DNA from 2 places in the Actinoplanes sp. CA-030573 genome. Region 1 is predicted to be linked to the other one. Evidence: riboswitches for the same ligand, from Rfam matches in the RefSeq annotation. Region 1 holds a riboswitch; the other holds the start of a gene.
What was found. Region 1 has a riboswitch for cyclic di-AMP ahead of ACQP2F_RS02000 (coiled-coil domain-containing protein). Riboswitches for the same ligand answer to the same signal wherever they lie in the genome.

Region 2: linked by a shared signal. The riboswitch ahead of ACQP2F_RS28555 (C40 family peptidase) and the one ahead of ACQP2F_RS02000 (coiled-coil domain-containing protein) in region 1 are both predicted to bind cyclic di-AMP.

The regions. Positions count from the first base shown of each region.
Region 1 is NZ_CP192038.1:423,222-430,109, reverse strand. It holds gene ACQP2F_RS02010 (ABC transporter permease) at 1-832, shown strand, start outside; gene ACQP2F_RS02005 (ABC transporter ATP-binding protein) at 825-1,601, shown strand; gene ACQP2F_RS02000 (coiled-coil domain-containing protein) at 1,617-2,621, opposite strand; cyclic di-AMP (ydaO/yuaA leader) riboswitch at 2,625-2,766, opposite strand; cyclic di-AMP (ydaO/yuaA leader) riboswitch at 2,975-3,112, shown strand; gene ACQP2F_RS01995 (coiled-coil domain-containing protein) at 3,122-4,198, shown strand; gene ACQP2F_RS01990 (glycoside hydrolase family 65 protein) at 4,253-6,619, opposite strand; gene ACQP2F_RS01985 (HAD family hydrolase) at 6,677-6,888, opposite strand, start outside.
Region 2 is NZ_CP192038.1:6,169,533-6,176,420, reverse strand. It holds gene ACQP2F_RS28565 (DEAD/DEAH box helicase) at 1-313, shown strand, start outside; gene ACQP2F_RS28560 (Pr6Pr family membrane protein) at 310-1,032, shown strand; gene ACQP2F_RS28555 (C40 family peptidase) at 1,240-1,890, opposite strand; cyclic di-AMP (ydaO/yuaA leader) riboswitch at 1,897-2,044, opposite strand; gene ACQP2F_RS28550 (XdhC family protein) at 2,191-3,300, opposite strand; gene ACQP2F_RS28545 (DUF2000 family protein) at 3,359-3,769, opposite strand; gene ACQP2F_RS28540 (helix-turn-helix domain-containing protein) at 3,820-4,653, shown strand; gene ACQP2F_RS28535 (SAM-dependent methyltransferase) at 4,660-5,478, opposite strand; gene ACQP2F_RS28530 (hypothetical protein) at 5,628-6,056, shown strand; gene ACQP2F_RS28525 (hypothetical protein) at 6,053-6,888, shown strand, end outside.

The sequences.
Region 1 (6,888 bases):
TGGACTGGGCGCCGCCGGACGGCTGCCCACCCTGCCGGAGTACACCCGCCAGCTCTGGGCCTACCGGCACTTCATCTGGGAGTTCGCGAGCGCCAAGGTCTCGGCGTCACTGGGCAACACCCGCCTGGGCATGATCTGGCAGGTCCTGACCCCGCTGTTCAACGCGGGCGTCTACTACGTGATCTTCGGCGTGCTGCTCAACACCAAGCACGGCGTGGGCAACTTCATCCCGTACCTGTGCACCGGGGTTTTCATCTTCGGATACACCCAGACCGTGGTGCAGGCCGGCGTCCAGGCGGTGAGCGGCAACCTCGGCCTGATCCGGGCGCTGCACTTCCCCCGGGCCAGCCTGCCGCTGTCGATCACCCTGGTCGAGGCGCGGAACATGATCGCGTCGACGGCCGTGCTGATCGCGATCGTGCTGTTCACCGGCGAGCCGATCACGGTCGAATGGCTGCTCATCCTGCCCGCCCTGGTGCTGCAGACGATCTTCAACGCCGGCTTCGCGATGCTGGTCGGGCGGCTCGGGTCCACGCTGCACGACCTGCGGCAGCTCATCCCGTTCATCATGCGGGTCTGGATGTACGGGTCGGCCGTGCTCTACCCGGTGACGCAGTTCACGGCCCACCTGCACGGCTGGAAGCTGGCCCTGGTCGAGGCCAATCCGCTGCTGGTCTACATCGAGCTCATGCGGCACGCGCTGATGGAGAACGTGATCCTGGCCGGGTCGCCGCGGCGACTCTGGACCGAGGCCGTCATCTGGGCCGTGGTCATGGGCCTCGGCGGCTACGCCTACTTCTGGCGGGGAGAGAAAGGGTACGGCCGTGGCTGACGAAGAGCGGGTCCCCACCGTCATCGCCGACAACGCGCACATCATCTACCGGATCCACGGCTCGGTCTCGGCCGCGCAGAACTCGCCGCTGAGCAGCTTCAAGCGCCTCGTCACCCGGACCAAGAGCGCGGCCGTCCGCGAGGTGCACGCGGTCAAGGGCGTCAGCTTCGTGGCGTACAAGGGCGAGGCCATCGGCCTGATCGGGACGAACGGCTCGGGCAAGTCGACGCTGCTGCGGGCGATCGCCGGCCTGCTCCCGGTCGAGGCGGGCGGCGCGATCTACGCGGCCGGCCAGCCCTCGCTGCTGGGCGTGAACGCGGCGCTGATGAACGACCTGTCCGGCGAGCGCAACGTGACCCTCGGCTGCCTGGCCATGGGCATGTCCCCGGCCCAGGTCAAGAGCCAGGTGCAGGACATCATCGAGTTCTCCGGGATCAACGAGCGGGGTGACTTCAGCTCGCTGCCGATGCGCACCTACTCGTCCGGCATGTCGGCCCGGCTGCGCTTCGCGATCGCCGCGGCCAAGAAGCACGACGTGCTGCTGATCGACGAGGCGCTGGCCACCGGCGACGCGAAGTTCCGCAAGCGCAGTGAGCAGCGGGTCCGCGACCTGCGGGCGGAGGCCGGCACGGTCTTCCTGGTCAGCCACAGCGAGCAGTCGATCCGGGACACCTGCGAGCGCAGCATCTGGCTGGAGAGCGGCGTGATCAAGGCGGACGGCCCGACCGACGACGTGATGAAGGAGTACGAGGCCTTCGTGAAGAAGTGAAGGCCCCGTACCGCCCTAGATGACCGACAAATGCACGTGGTTCGTGTGATCGCTCGAGGGATCGCCGTTGCCACGGGTGTACGCCTTCCAGCCGCTCGACGGCAGCCAGATGCGTTTGAACCAGATGACGTACAGGACGCCCAGCCGGCTCGAGTTGTTGATGAAGTAGTTCGCGAGGTTCGTCCCGTACGTCTTGCTGGCGCCCGTCGCCACCCCGCCGAAACCGCCCTTGTCGGCCGCGAAGTCGCAGGCCCGGCCCTTGGGATGCTCGCCGCTGTTCTGTTCGCGCCAGCAGTGCACGTAGTGCGTGAACCCGTCGGCCTGGGCCTGCCGCATGGCGAACAGCATGCGCTGGGTGATGCGGCCGCCACTGGTCGGGTCGTCCACCATGCCGCTGCCGCCCTGGAACTTGGCCGCCGACTTGCTGCTGCCGCCGTCGCTGGGCTGCGGGTCGTCCTGGCCGGCGTTGGCCGCCTTCAGCGCGGTCTCGGCCTGGACCTTGCGCTTGGCCATCACGTTCACCTGCTTCTGCTGGTCACGGATGGTGGCGTCGATCGCCAGCTTGGCCGCGGCCTGCTGGTCACGGACGGCCCGCAGGTCGGTGACCGCGGCCTGCTGCTTGACCCCGACCGTCTCCAGCATCTCGGCCCGGTCCAGGAAGCCGGCACCCGAGCCGGCGTTGAGCAGCGCGCTCATCGGGCCGAGCCGGCCGGACATGTAGGCCTCGGCGACGATCTCGTCGACCGCCGCCTGGCGGGGGGCGAGCTCGGCGTCCAGCTGCTTGAGCCGGGCGGTGAGCTGGGCCTGGCGGGTCTTGGAGGCCGCGAGCGCGTCCCGGGCCTGGACGTAGCCCCGGGAGGCCGCCTCGAGCTGCTGGATCAGCGACTTGGAGCCGCCTTCGCCGTCGTCCCCGGTGTCGCCCGGCGCCGCGTGGGCCGGGGCCGCGAACGCCAGACCGGCGGCAGCGACCAGGAGGGCGAGGGTCGCCGCTAATCGGCGGCGGACAGATTGGTGCCGCACACTGTTTCCTTCCGTCGGCCGCCGACCGAGTTAGCTGACGGGTTCGGGACGGAAGTTCCCTACCGGAAGTGACTCCGGATTCACCCCATTGAGAGGAACGGTTGGTTCCCCGGCTCGCCTCGCGGCGATTAGGCGGCGATCCCCGGGTGGGGATCGGGACCGACGATACCCATGCCATCGATTGATCGACAGATCTCGTACCCTGTGCGATTGGCCGATAACGGCTTGTCACCTCATTACGGAAAGTGCTTATCCGCTCACCACATTCACGTTTATCGGACCCTGATGCGTTCCCAAGTCTCGGGTAAACTCTCCGACGGCTCTGCCGCCGAAGGCGCCGCCCCCGAGGCGCCGGCAGACCACCGCCCAATCGCCGCGAGGCGAGCCGGGGAACCAAATGTTCCTCACCTGGGGTGAATCCGCGCGAGCGGTAGGGATCGCTTCCGTCCCGAACCCGTCAGCTAACCCGGTCGGCGGTTAACCGGAAGGAACCTGGCTGGATGACCGTACGAACCCGCCGGTGGCTGACACTCGCCCTGGCGCCGCTCGTGGCTGTCTCGTTCCTGGCGGCGCCGACCGCCCCCGCGAGCGCCGACCCCGACACCTCGTCCTCGTCGAGCTCCGGCGAAGGGTCGAGCTCAGGCGGAGGAACGTCCGCGATCCCTGACGAGGGCGACGACGACGTCGAGGCGAACGCGACGCTGAACGACGTGCTCGAGTCGTCGAACCGCAAGTATGTGCAGGCCAAGGCGGCGGTGACGAAGTCCACCGCGACGCAGAAGAGCCTGGCCGTCGAGATCAACCTGGCCGAGGCCAAGCGCAACGCGCTGATCCCCGAGGTCAACGCGATCGCCGCCCAGCAGTACCAGACCGGCCACCTCGGCGCCGCCAGCTTCCTGCTCGGCAGCCAGGGGTCGAGCGACTTCCTCAAGAAGGCGGTCTCGCTGGAGGAGATCAACACGCTGCACGACCGGAAGCTGCGCGAGCTCAACGCCGCGATCGACCTGGTCAACAGCAAGAAGGCCGCGCTCGACGCCGAGGTGAAGGCGCAGCAGACCAACCTGCTGGCGATGCAGAAGCAGAAGGCCTCGGCCGAGAAGGCGCTCGAGTTGGTCGGCGGCAAGAGCCTCACCGGCGGCTTCGTCGACGCGGTCTCCAAGCAGGCGGCGCCCGCGCCACGCAATGCCGAGGGCGGTTTCTCGCCGGAGAAATGCACCGTGAACGATCCGACCACGAGTGGCTGCATCACCGCGCGTACGTTGCACATGTACCAAGAGGTGAAGAAGGCCGGCTTCAATCGTTTCGTCGGCTGTCACCGCAACGGCGGACCGTTCGAGCATCCGAAGGGCCGGGCCTGCGACTGGTCCCTGCAGAAGAGCGGATTCTCGAACGCGCACAACGCCGACATGAAGAACTACGGCAACAACCTGATGGCGTTCCTGGTCCGCAACGCCGACCGGTTGGGCATCTACTACGTCATCTGGTATCAGCAGATCTGGTTCCCGGCGACCGGTAACTGGCACACCTATCACGGCGTCAGCGCCCACAAGGACCACGTGCACGTTTCGATGCTGTAGAGCAGACATGGCAACGGCCCCCGCGATATCCGCGGGGGCCGTTGTCGTTGACGGTCAGTCCTGCGGAGCCCGGCGCACCGGGGCCCGGCCCGCGGGCTGGGTCGGCGGCGGGCCGACCGGTCCGGCCGGCGGGATCGGCACGCTCACCGGCTTGACCTGGGTGACCTCGATCTCCTTGCCGTGGTGCAGCAGCACGAGCCGGGCCGAGCCGCCGCCGTTGCGCAGCGAGTAGGTCACCTCGTCGGCCGTGACATTCACCCGCAGCCGGAGCCCGCGCCACAACAGCGAGAACTCGAGGTTGCTGATCCGGCTCGGCAGCCGGGGCGCGAACGACAGCTGGCCGTTGAAGTCCCGCATGCCGCCGAGGCCGGCGACCAGCGAGATCCAGGTGCCGGCCAGCGACGCCACGTGCACGCCGTCACGCGAGTTCTGGTGGAGGTCGTGCAGGTCCATCAGGGCGGCCTCGCCCAGGTAGTCGTGCGCCAGCTCGAGGTGCCCGACCTCGGCCGCCAGAACCGCCTGGACGCAGGCCGACAACGACGAGTCCCGCACCGTACGGGCGTCGTAGTAGGCGAAGTTGCGCTGCTTCTCCTCCGGGGTGAACGCGTCACCGCGGATGTACATCGCCATGACCAGGTCGGCCTGCTTGACCACCTGCTTGCGGTACAGGTCGAAGTACGGGTAGTTCAGCAGCAGCGGGTACGCCTCGGGCGGGGTGTTCTCGAAGTCCCACTCCTGGAGCCGGGTGAAGCCCTCGGACTGCTGATGGACCTGCAACTCCCGGTCGTACGGGATGTGCACCGCCGCCGCCGCATCCCGCCACGACGCCATCTCCTCGTCGTCGACGCCCAGCTTGCGGGCCAGGTCGGGGTGCCGCTTGCAGGCCTCCACCGCGCTGAACATGTTCTGCTGGGCCATCAGGTTGGTGTAGATGTTGTCGTCGACCACGGCCGTGTACTCGTCGGGGCCGGTGACGCCGTCGATGTGGAAGCGTCCGTGCCGGTCGTGGTGGCCCAGCGACCGCCACAGCCGGGAGGTCTCGACCAGCAGCTCGAGACCGACCTCACGCTCGAAGTCGTAGTCGCCTGTCGCCTGCACGTAGCGGCGGACCGCGTCGGCGATGTCGGCGCCGATGTGGAAGCCCGCGGTGCCGGCCGGCCAGTACGCCGAGCACTCCTGGCCGCGGATCGTGCGCCACGGGAACGCGGCGCCCTGCAGGCCGAGGGTCTGCGCCCGCTCCCGGGCCAGATCGAGCGTGGAGTGCCGCCAGCGCAGCACGTCGGCGGCCGCCGAGGGCTGCGTGTAGGTCAGCGCCGGGAGCACGAAGGTCTCCGCGTCCCAGAAGGTGTGGCCGTCGTAGCCGGGGCCGGAGAGGCCCTTGGAGCCGATCGGGCGCTGCTCGGCCCGGGCGCCGGCCTGGAGGGTGTGGAAGAGGCCGAAGCGGACGGCCTGCTGCACCTCGGGGTCGCCCTCGACCTTGACGTCGGAGTGGTCCCAGAACGCGTCCAGGTACTCCCGCTGGGCCTCCACGAGGCCCTCCCAGCCGTCCAGCCGGGCGCTGGCGAGCGCGGCGCCCACCTGGTCGCGGATGGCGGGCAGGGAACGGCTCCCGGACCAGCCGTACGCGGCGAGCTTGACCACGCGCAGCTTCTGTCCCGGCTCGAGCTTGCTCGCCACGGTCGTGCGCAGCCAGTCGGGGTGGCCCTCGGTGGTGATCGCGTGCTTGCCCGGCGCCTCGACGAGGTGCTCCATGGCCGCGGCCATCCGCAGGTCGCTCGCCTTGGTCCGGTGCACCAGCAGGCCGCCGGTGCGCTGCTCGAGCATCTCCTCGGCCTGCAGCGGGTGGTCGAGCACGGCCGCGACGCGCGGGTCCTTGCTCATCGGCGGGAGCTGCTCGTTGGCGACCAGCTCGGACTGCAGGATCAGCCGGGCCGAGGCGTCCAGCGGCTCGACCTCGTAGAGGAACGCCACCACGGCGCGCTGGGTGAACGAGACCAGCCGCACGGTGCGCACCCGGATCGCCTGGCCGGACGGGGAGACCCACTCGACGGTGCGCTCGAGCGTGCCGGCTCGCAGGTCGAGCACGCGCTCGTGGGAGCGGAGCTCGCCGTACCGTACGTCGAACGGCTCGTCGTCGACCAGCAGCCGCATGAGCTTGGCGTTGGTCACGTTGATCATCGTCTGGCCGGACTCGGGGAATCCGTAGCCGGCCTCGGCGTACGGCAGCGGGCGCAGCTCGTAGAACGAGTTCAGGTAGGTACCCGGCAGGCCGTGCGGCTCGCCCTCGTCCAGGTTTCCGCGTATCCCGATGTGCCCGTTGGCAAGCGCGAACACCGACTCGGACTGGGCCAGCAGGTCCAGGTCGAGCCGGGTCTCCCGGATGTGCCAGGGGTCCACGGGATATGCCCGTTCACGGATCACGGTGGTGCCTCTCGTGAATGAGTAAAGAAAGTCGTGAATTTAAGCGCTGATGCGGGTTCAGCGCGTCAGGAGTTCGGACAGGTCCGTGACCACAATGTCCGCCCCGTGCTCGAGCAAAGCGTCACGTTGCCCGACGCGGTCCACACCGACCACGATCCCGAAACCGCCCGCTCGACCTGCGGCAACGCCGGCCTGAGCATCTTCGAAGACGGCACAGCTCTCGGGGGGAAGCCCGAGGAGTTTCGCGCCGTACAGGAAAGTGTCGGGTG
Region 2 (6,888 bases), 4.2 Mb from region 1:
CAAGCTGTGGGCCGAGATCGCCGCCGACGAGGCCGACCACGGCCTCCAGCTCACCCGCGAGCCCGACCCCGGGTTCGTCTGGCCGATGTACCGCTGGGCGCGCGGCGAGCCGCTGGCCCAGGTGCTGGCGAGCGGGCACAACTACGACGCCGACATGCCGGCGGGTGACTTCGTACGGTGGGCGCGTCAGGTGCTCGACCTGCTCGGCCAGGTCAAGGACGCGCCGGCGGCGTCCGAGGGCGTCCGGTCCGCGGCCCGCAAGGCGATCAAGGCGGTCAACCGGGGCGTGCTGGCCTATCAGGCGGAACTATGAGGATCTACGGCACGCCGCAGTTCGGGCTGCGCGCGCTCATCGTCGTCTGCGGGGTGGCCGGGCTGCTGCTCAACGAGCAGCGGCTCGTCTACTACACGGCGCAGAGCAACCTGATCGTCCTGGCGTACTTCGTCGGCGCTCTGTATTGGATGGTCAAGCGGTCCACCGTCGACCCGCCCGCCCCACGCTGGCGCGGTGCCGTCACGCTGTGGATCCTGATCACCGGCCTGATCTCGCACTTCCTGCTCAGCCACGGCGCCAACCCGCTGCCCGGCCTGGCCGCAGCCGACCAGTCCACCGCGCTGGCGAACTGGTCGCTGTTCCTCGTGCACTACGTGGTGCCGGTGCTCGTGCTGGTGGACTGGGTGGCGTTCGGCCCGCACCGGGTCGTGCGCTGGCGGGACATCCCGCTCTGGATCGCCTACCCGCTCGGCTACGGCGTCCTGATCGAGCTGCGCGGAGCCCTCTTCCCGGTGGCGCCGGTGCGCTACCCGTATTTCTTCCTCGACCCGGCCGGGCACGGGTACGGCTGGGTCGGTCTCCAGTTCCTGCAGCTGGGCGTGGAGTTCGGCGTGCTGGGCGCCCTGATCGTGGCCCTCGACCGCCTCGCGTCGTGGCGGCAGCGCCCGGAAAAGTCGGAAATGTACGGCAGGGACGAGGCGAGGGAGGAAGCAGAGCGTCCGGCGCCGGGCTCGGAGGACGCCGTCCTGCAGAAGTGAGGGGCGGCCCCGTGTGCGGCGCCGCGGGCAATGGGCGGTGCGGCCGGGCGTGCGCGCGGGTGCCGGGCGTGTGCGGTGCGGCGGGCAATGGGGAGTGCGGCCGGGCGTCCGGGCGTGCGCGGGTGCCGGGCGTGTGCGGCGCGGCGGGCTTGTGGCGTTCGGTATGAGCGTGGCCCGGCCACCGGGGTCGGTGACCGGGCCGGTTAGTCAGAGCGCCACGCGGCCGAAGCGGACGTGGGCCGGGTCCCAGATCTTCGCCAGGCGGACGCGGTCTCCGGCCTTGGGGGCGTGCCAGACCTTGCCGCCGCCGGCGTAGACGGCCACGTGGTAGGCGCGGCCGCCCTGCAGCCAGAAGACCAGGTCGCCGGGGCGGGCGGCGGTGCGGCTGATCGGGTGGGCGGCGTGGTACTGGGCGTTGGCGGTGCGGGGGAGCCGCACGCGGACGGCGCGGTAGGCGTAACCGGCCAGGCCCGAGCAGTCGAAGGCGCGCGGGCCGGCGGCGCCGTAGCGGTAGGGCTTGCCGCGCTGGGCGCTCGCCACCGCGGTGACCCGGGTGCCGCGGATTCGCAGCAGCTGAGCGCGCGAGTAGGCGGCGCGGACAGCGGATGCGGAAGCGGCGCGGCGGGCGGCGGGGGCAGCGGCGTCGAGGACGACGGCGGCGCTGGTCGCAAAGCCCGCGGAACCAGCGGGGTCGGGAGCCGTGGCGGCGGTCGTCAGCCCGGCTCGGGCAGTCGCCCGGAGCGACGGTGCGGCCTCGGCGGGAGCGGCCCCGAGCAGGGCGGCGGAAGCGGACACCAGGGCGGCGAACGCCCACACGGTGACGGACTTGGGCACGGTGAAGCGGACCTTGACGGGCACGTGGGATCCTGGTCCTTCAACCGCCTGCGAGGTTAGCTGTCGGGTTGGGCCTGAAGGCGGCCTGTCGCGCACGGCGACTTCACCCCAAGCCGGCCGTTGAGCCGGCGCAATCGGGTTCCCCGCTCCCGCCCACTGAAGTTTCCGATCGGAGACAGGTCATGGTCCGCCGCGCGGTGGGCGGGACTCGGCGTCCCCGCGGCGGATGGCGGCCGCCGCGCCGGAGAGCGCGGTGGCGGCAAGGGAATCGATCGGGCCCTCGGCGCGGATCCGGCAGCGAAACGCGCAGCCGCTACCGGATGGCTACCCGTGAATCGGGGCGTCGAGGCCGGTGAGGGGCAGACCGGACCCGCCCCAGGCGGTCGCGACGATCTCCGCGGCGATCGCCACGGCCGTCTCCTCAGGGGTGCGCGCGCCGAGGTCGAGGCCGATCGGAGCGGACAACCGGGACAGCTGGGCCTCGGTGACACCGGCCTCGCGCAGGCGGCGCAGGCGGTCGGAATGGGTGCGGCGGCTGCCCATCACGCCGATGTAGCGCGCGGGGGTGCGCAAGGCGACTTCCAGGAGCGGCACGTCGAACTTGGGATCGTGAGTCAGGACACAGAGCACGGTCCGCTCGTCGACCGTCGTGGACTCCAGATAGCGGTGTGGCCACTGGACTACCAGCTCGTCCGCGCTGGGAATGCGTTTGCGGGTGGCGAAGACCGGACGGGCGTCGCAGACCGTGACGCGGTAGCCGAGGAAGCGCCCGATCCGGGCGACGGCGCCGGCGAAGTCGATGGCGCCGAAGATGATCATGCGGGGCGGGGGGAGGAACGTCTGGACGAAGACCTCGACGTCCTCCCGGCGCTGCTCGCCGTGCGAGCCCAGGCGGACCGAGCCGGTCACCCCGGCCGAGAGCATGCCGGCCGCCTGCTGCCCGGCGGCGCGGTCCAGGCCGGCATCGCCGAGCGTGCCGGCGACCCGGGCGGGGACGCCGGACTCGCCCGACGTGCCGGCGACCCGACCCGGCCACACCACCAGCTGGTTGCCGGCCGTCGACACGGTCGCGACCGGCCGGCCGGCGGCGATGGCGGCGAGCACGTCGTCGAGGTCGGTGAGCGCCGAAGACGGCTGGACGAGCACCTCGATGGTGCCGCCGCACGTGAGCCCGACCTCGAAGGCGTCGCCGTCGCTCACCCCGTACGTGTGCTGCTGCGCCTTGCGGGTGTTGATGACCTCCTCGGCGGCGGCGTACACCGCGCCCTCGACGCAGCCGCCGGAGACGCTGCCGAGCACCTCGCCGTGCTCGCTGACGGCCATCGCCGAGCCGGGCGGGCGCGGGGCGGAGTTCCATGTGCGCACGACCGTGGCGACCGCGAACGCGAGGCCCTCGGCTCGCCACGCGATCAGTCCGTCCACGATGTCCCGCACGGCCCCACCCTCCGGTATCAAAGGCGCCGTCGTCGACAAGTGTGGAGCATGCCCGGCCTCACGGGTGCATCACCGCGCCTTTCATCACCTTGTCGACGGCGTTGCGCGGGCCGTAAACCGCCATTCCGACCAGATCCAGCGCCTCGGTCGGGACCGCGCGCACGGCCGCCCGATTGTCCGCGTCGTGGCCGGTCGTGAACAGATCCGAGGTGAAAACCGCAACCGGCAATCCGCGCCCGATCGCCCGCGAATGGGCGGCCGTGAGCAGTTCCTTTCCGCCCGCGAAAATCAGCACCGGCTGGCGGAACATCGGCAGGTATCGTACGTCGCCGGCGTCCTCGTACGGCTCGCCGACGACCTCGGGAACAACCGTGCCGAGGCCGCTGACCAGGAAGGCGGTGACGTTCAGCCGCTGCCACGTGAGCAGGTCGTCCCGCAGGAGCACGGCGATTTTGGTGTCGAAACGCATGCGAGCGATCGTGCGCTTCCGGCCCCGTCCGGCTCTTGTACGATTTTGACATGGTGGCCGGCGCCGAGCTCGCGTCGTGGCGGCCGCGCCTCGACGGCGTGACCGAGGTGCTCACGGCGCACCTGACCGGGCACGCCTATCCGATGCACGCGCACGACACCTGGACGCTGCTGATCCTGGATGAGGGCGGCGTGCGCTACGACCTCGATCGGCACGAGCTTTCGGCGTACGGGGAAATGGTCACGCTTTTGCCGCCGCATGTTCCGCACAATGGTTCTCCGGGGCCGGGCGGGCTGCGCAAGCGCGTCCTTTATCTGGCGCTCGACCAGTTGCCGGACAAGCTGATCGGCCCGACGGTCGACAATTCCGCGTTCGCCGACGCGCCCCTGCGGCGGGCCATCGCGGGACTGCACCGGATCATCGGACGGCCGGGTGACGAGCTCGGCGCCGAGGGACGGCTGGCCGGGATCGTCGAGCGTCTGCGGGCGCGGCTCGGCCACCCGACCGTGCCCGACCGGCTCGACGGCACCCCCGCGCACCGGCTGCGTGACCTGCTCGAGGACCGGGTCGTGCCGGGGATCTCGCTGGCCGAGGCGTCCCGGCTGCTGCACTTCGACCCGGCGTACCTGGTGCGCTCGTTCGGCCGCGAGTTCGGCATGTCGCCGCACCAATATCTGATCTCCCGCCGGGTCGACATGGCGCGGCGGCTGATCCTGGCCGGCGAGCCGCTGCGGTCGGTGGCGGTGGAGAGCGGCTTCTACGACCAGGCCCACCTGGACCGGCACTTCAAGCGGATCCTCGGCGTGAACCCGGGCGGCTTCAGCTCCACGGACGGTGTCAAGTGGCCGGTCCGGGCACTGCGCCCCGCCGGCCCACGGACGTGACTTCGCTCAGGGCTTTCTGCCGACCGCCGCCAACATGCTGATCCGGCTGGGGTCGGCTCGCTCGGCGTCGGCGTCGGCGTCGGCCGGGCGCCAGTCGGTGGCCAGCGCGACGCCCGGTTCCAGCAGGTCGAGGCCGTCGAACAGCGCGGTGAACTCCTCGGTGTCCCGCGGCCAGGCGTCGGTGCGCCCGGCCGCGAGCATCTGCCCGTACCGCTCCTTCTCCTCGGCCGACATGTAGTCGGTGGTGAAATGGGTGGCGGCGAGGAAGCTTCCGGACGGAAGAGCATCGAGCAGTTCCCGTACGAGCGGAAGCGCCGCGCCCTCACCGGGAACGAAGTGGAGGATCGCCACCAGCATGAGCGCCACCGGTTCGCGAAGGTCGAGCGTGCCGTGCAGCCGTTCGTCGCCCAGGATGGCGGCCGGCTCCCGCAGATCGGCCTCGATGTAGGTCGTCCGGCCCGCGGGCGCGCTGTTGAGCAAAGCCTGCGCGTGGGCCATCACCATCGGGTCGTTGTCGACGTAGACGACCCGGGCGTCCGGCGCGATCCGCTGCGCGACCTCGTGCGTGTTGCCGGCGCTGGGCAGTCCGGTGCCGACGTCGAGGAACTGCCGCACGCCGGCCTCGCCCGCCAGATAGCCGACCATGCGGCCGAGCACGTCGCGGTTGGCCAGCACGCCGGCCCGCATGCCGGGAAACTTGCGCTCGATCTCATCGCCGGAGGCCCGATCCGCCGCAAAGTTGTCCTTGCCGCCAAGCCAGTAGTTGTAGCGCCGCGCCGGGTGTGGCACCGACGTGTCGATTCCCGAGTCCCCGTTGCCCATCATAGCGAAATTCTAAAGTGGACGTCGTTGCGCGCGTTGCCCTTGTCCGCGTGCATCGGCCATCCGTATGTCGTGGTGTCTTCGAAGCCAATCGGAGGAGTGATCGCGCTCGCACGGCTCTGTTACTACTACTGATAGCGCAGAGTATCGGGATGGTGGCTGTGATGGATTTTGGCGAGTTGTCGACGGCCGTGGTGCCGTTCGTGTCGGCAGCGGCCGCTGCCTACGGCGGTGCCGTGGTCCACAAAGCGACCGAGGCATCCGTCGACAGTGGCGCCGATGCCACCGTCGCTTGGGGACGGAGGCTCCTGGCCCGGCTGTTGCTCTCCGGCCGGGGTACACAGATCACCGAGGCGGTCGAGGAACTGGCCGAGGACCCGGCGGACGAAGCATCGCAAGCGGTGCTTCAGGCTCAGGTGCGGAAGGCGCTCACAGCCGACCCGGCCCTGGCCCGCGAGCTGGAGAGCATGCTGCGGCAGGCCGGCGGCGATCAGTACCACGTGCGAATCAGCCACAGCAGCGGCTTCCAGATCGGCTCGAACAACGTCCAGCACAACGTGACGAGGCCGCCCGCGGGATGAGCATCCATGACAGCCACGGCTTCCAAACGGGCGACAACAACGTGCAGATCAACTATTTCGGTGCCGGGGGTGTCGTCCTGCGGCCGGAAGCGCTGCTCGAACACGTCCGCGAGCTGGCGCCGGCCACCCTCGAGGACCGCGACGCCGAGCTGGCCGAGCTGCGCGCGTTCTGCTTCGGCGCCGAACCGTACGTGTGGTGGCAGGGAGAGCCGTGGTCGGGCAAGACAGCGCTGCTCGCGACCTTCGTGCTCAAGCCGCCGGCCGGCGTCGACATGCTGCACTTCTTCATCCGGGCGGGCCAGTCCTACTGGAACGACAGCACGGCGTTCGAGCTGACCCTGCACTCCCAGCTGACGACGTACCTCGAGACGACCGCTTCCGGTGTACGTGACCCTTCCCTTTTGCATCTGGAACGAGCCGAGCTGCTGCGCCGTGCACTGGATCAGGCGCAGGCGAACGGACGGCGGATGGTGCTGGTGGTCGACGGCATCGACGAGGATCAGAGCCGCAACCGAGCCAGCTTGCTGCCGAGCATCCTCACGTTGCTGCCGGCCGAGCCGCACCCGGCGCTGCGGGTGGTCTTGGCCGGCCGTCACCAGCTCGACCTGCCGGTCGACGTCATCGATCATCCGGCGCTGACCTGCCGGGTGCGCCGGCTAAGCGGCTCGGCGCGGGCGGCGCGGTTGTACCGGGAAGCGCGGCTGGAGCTCGACACGCTGCTGCGCAGCGACTCTCTTGCCCAGGACGTGCTGGGCTTTGCCGTCGCGTCCGAGGGCGGCATCAGCATCGACGAGGTTGCCGAGCTCACCGGGAATCCTGCCCACATCGTGCG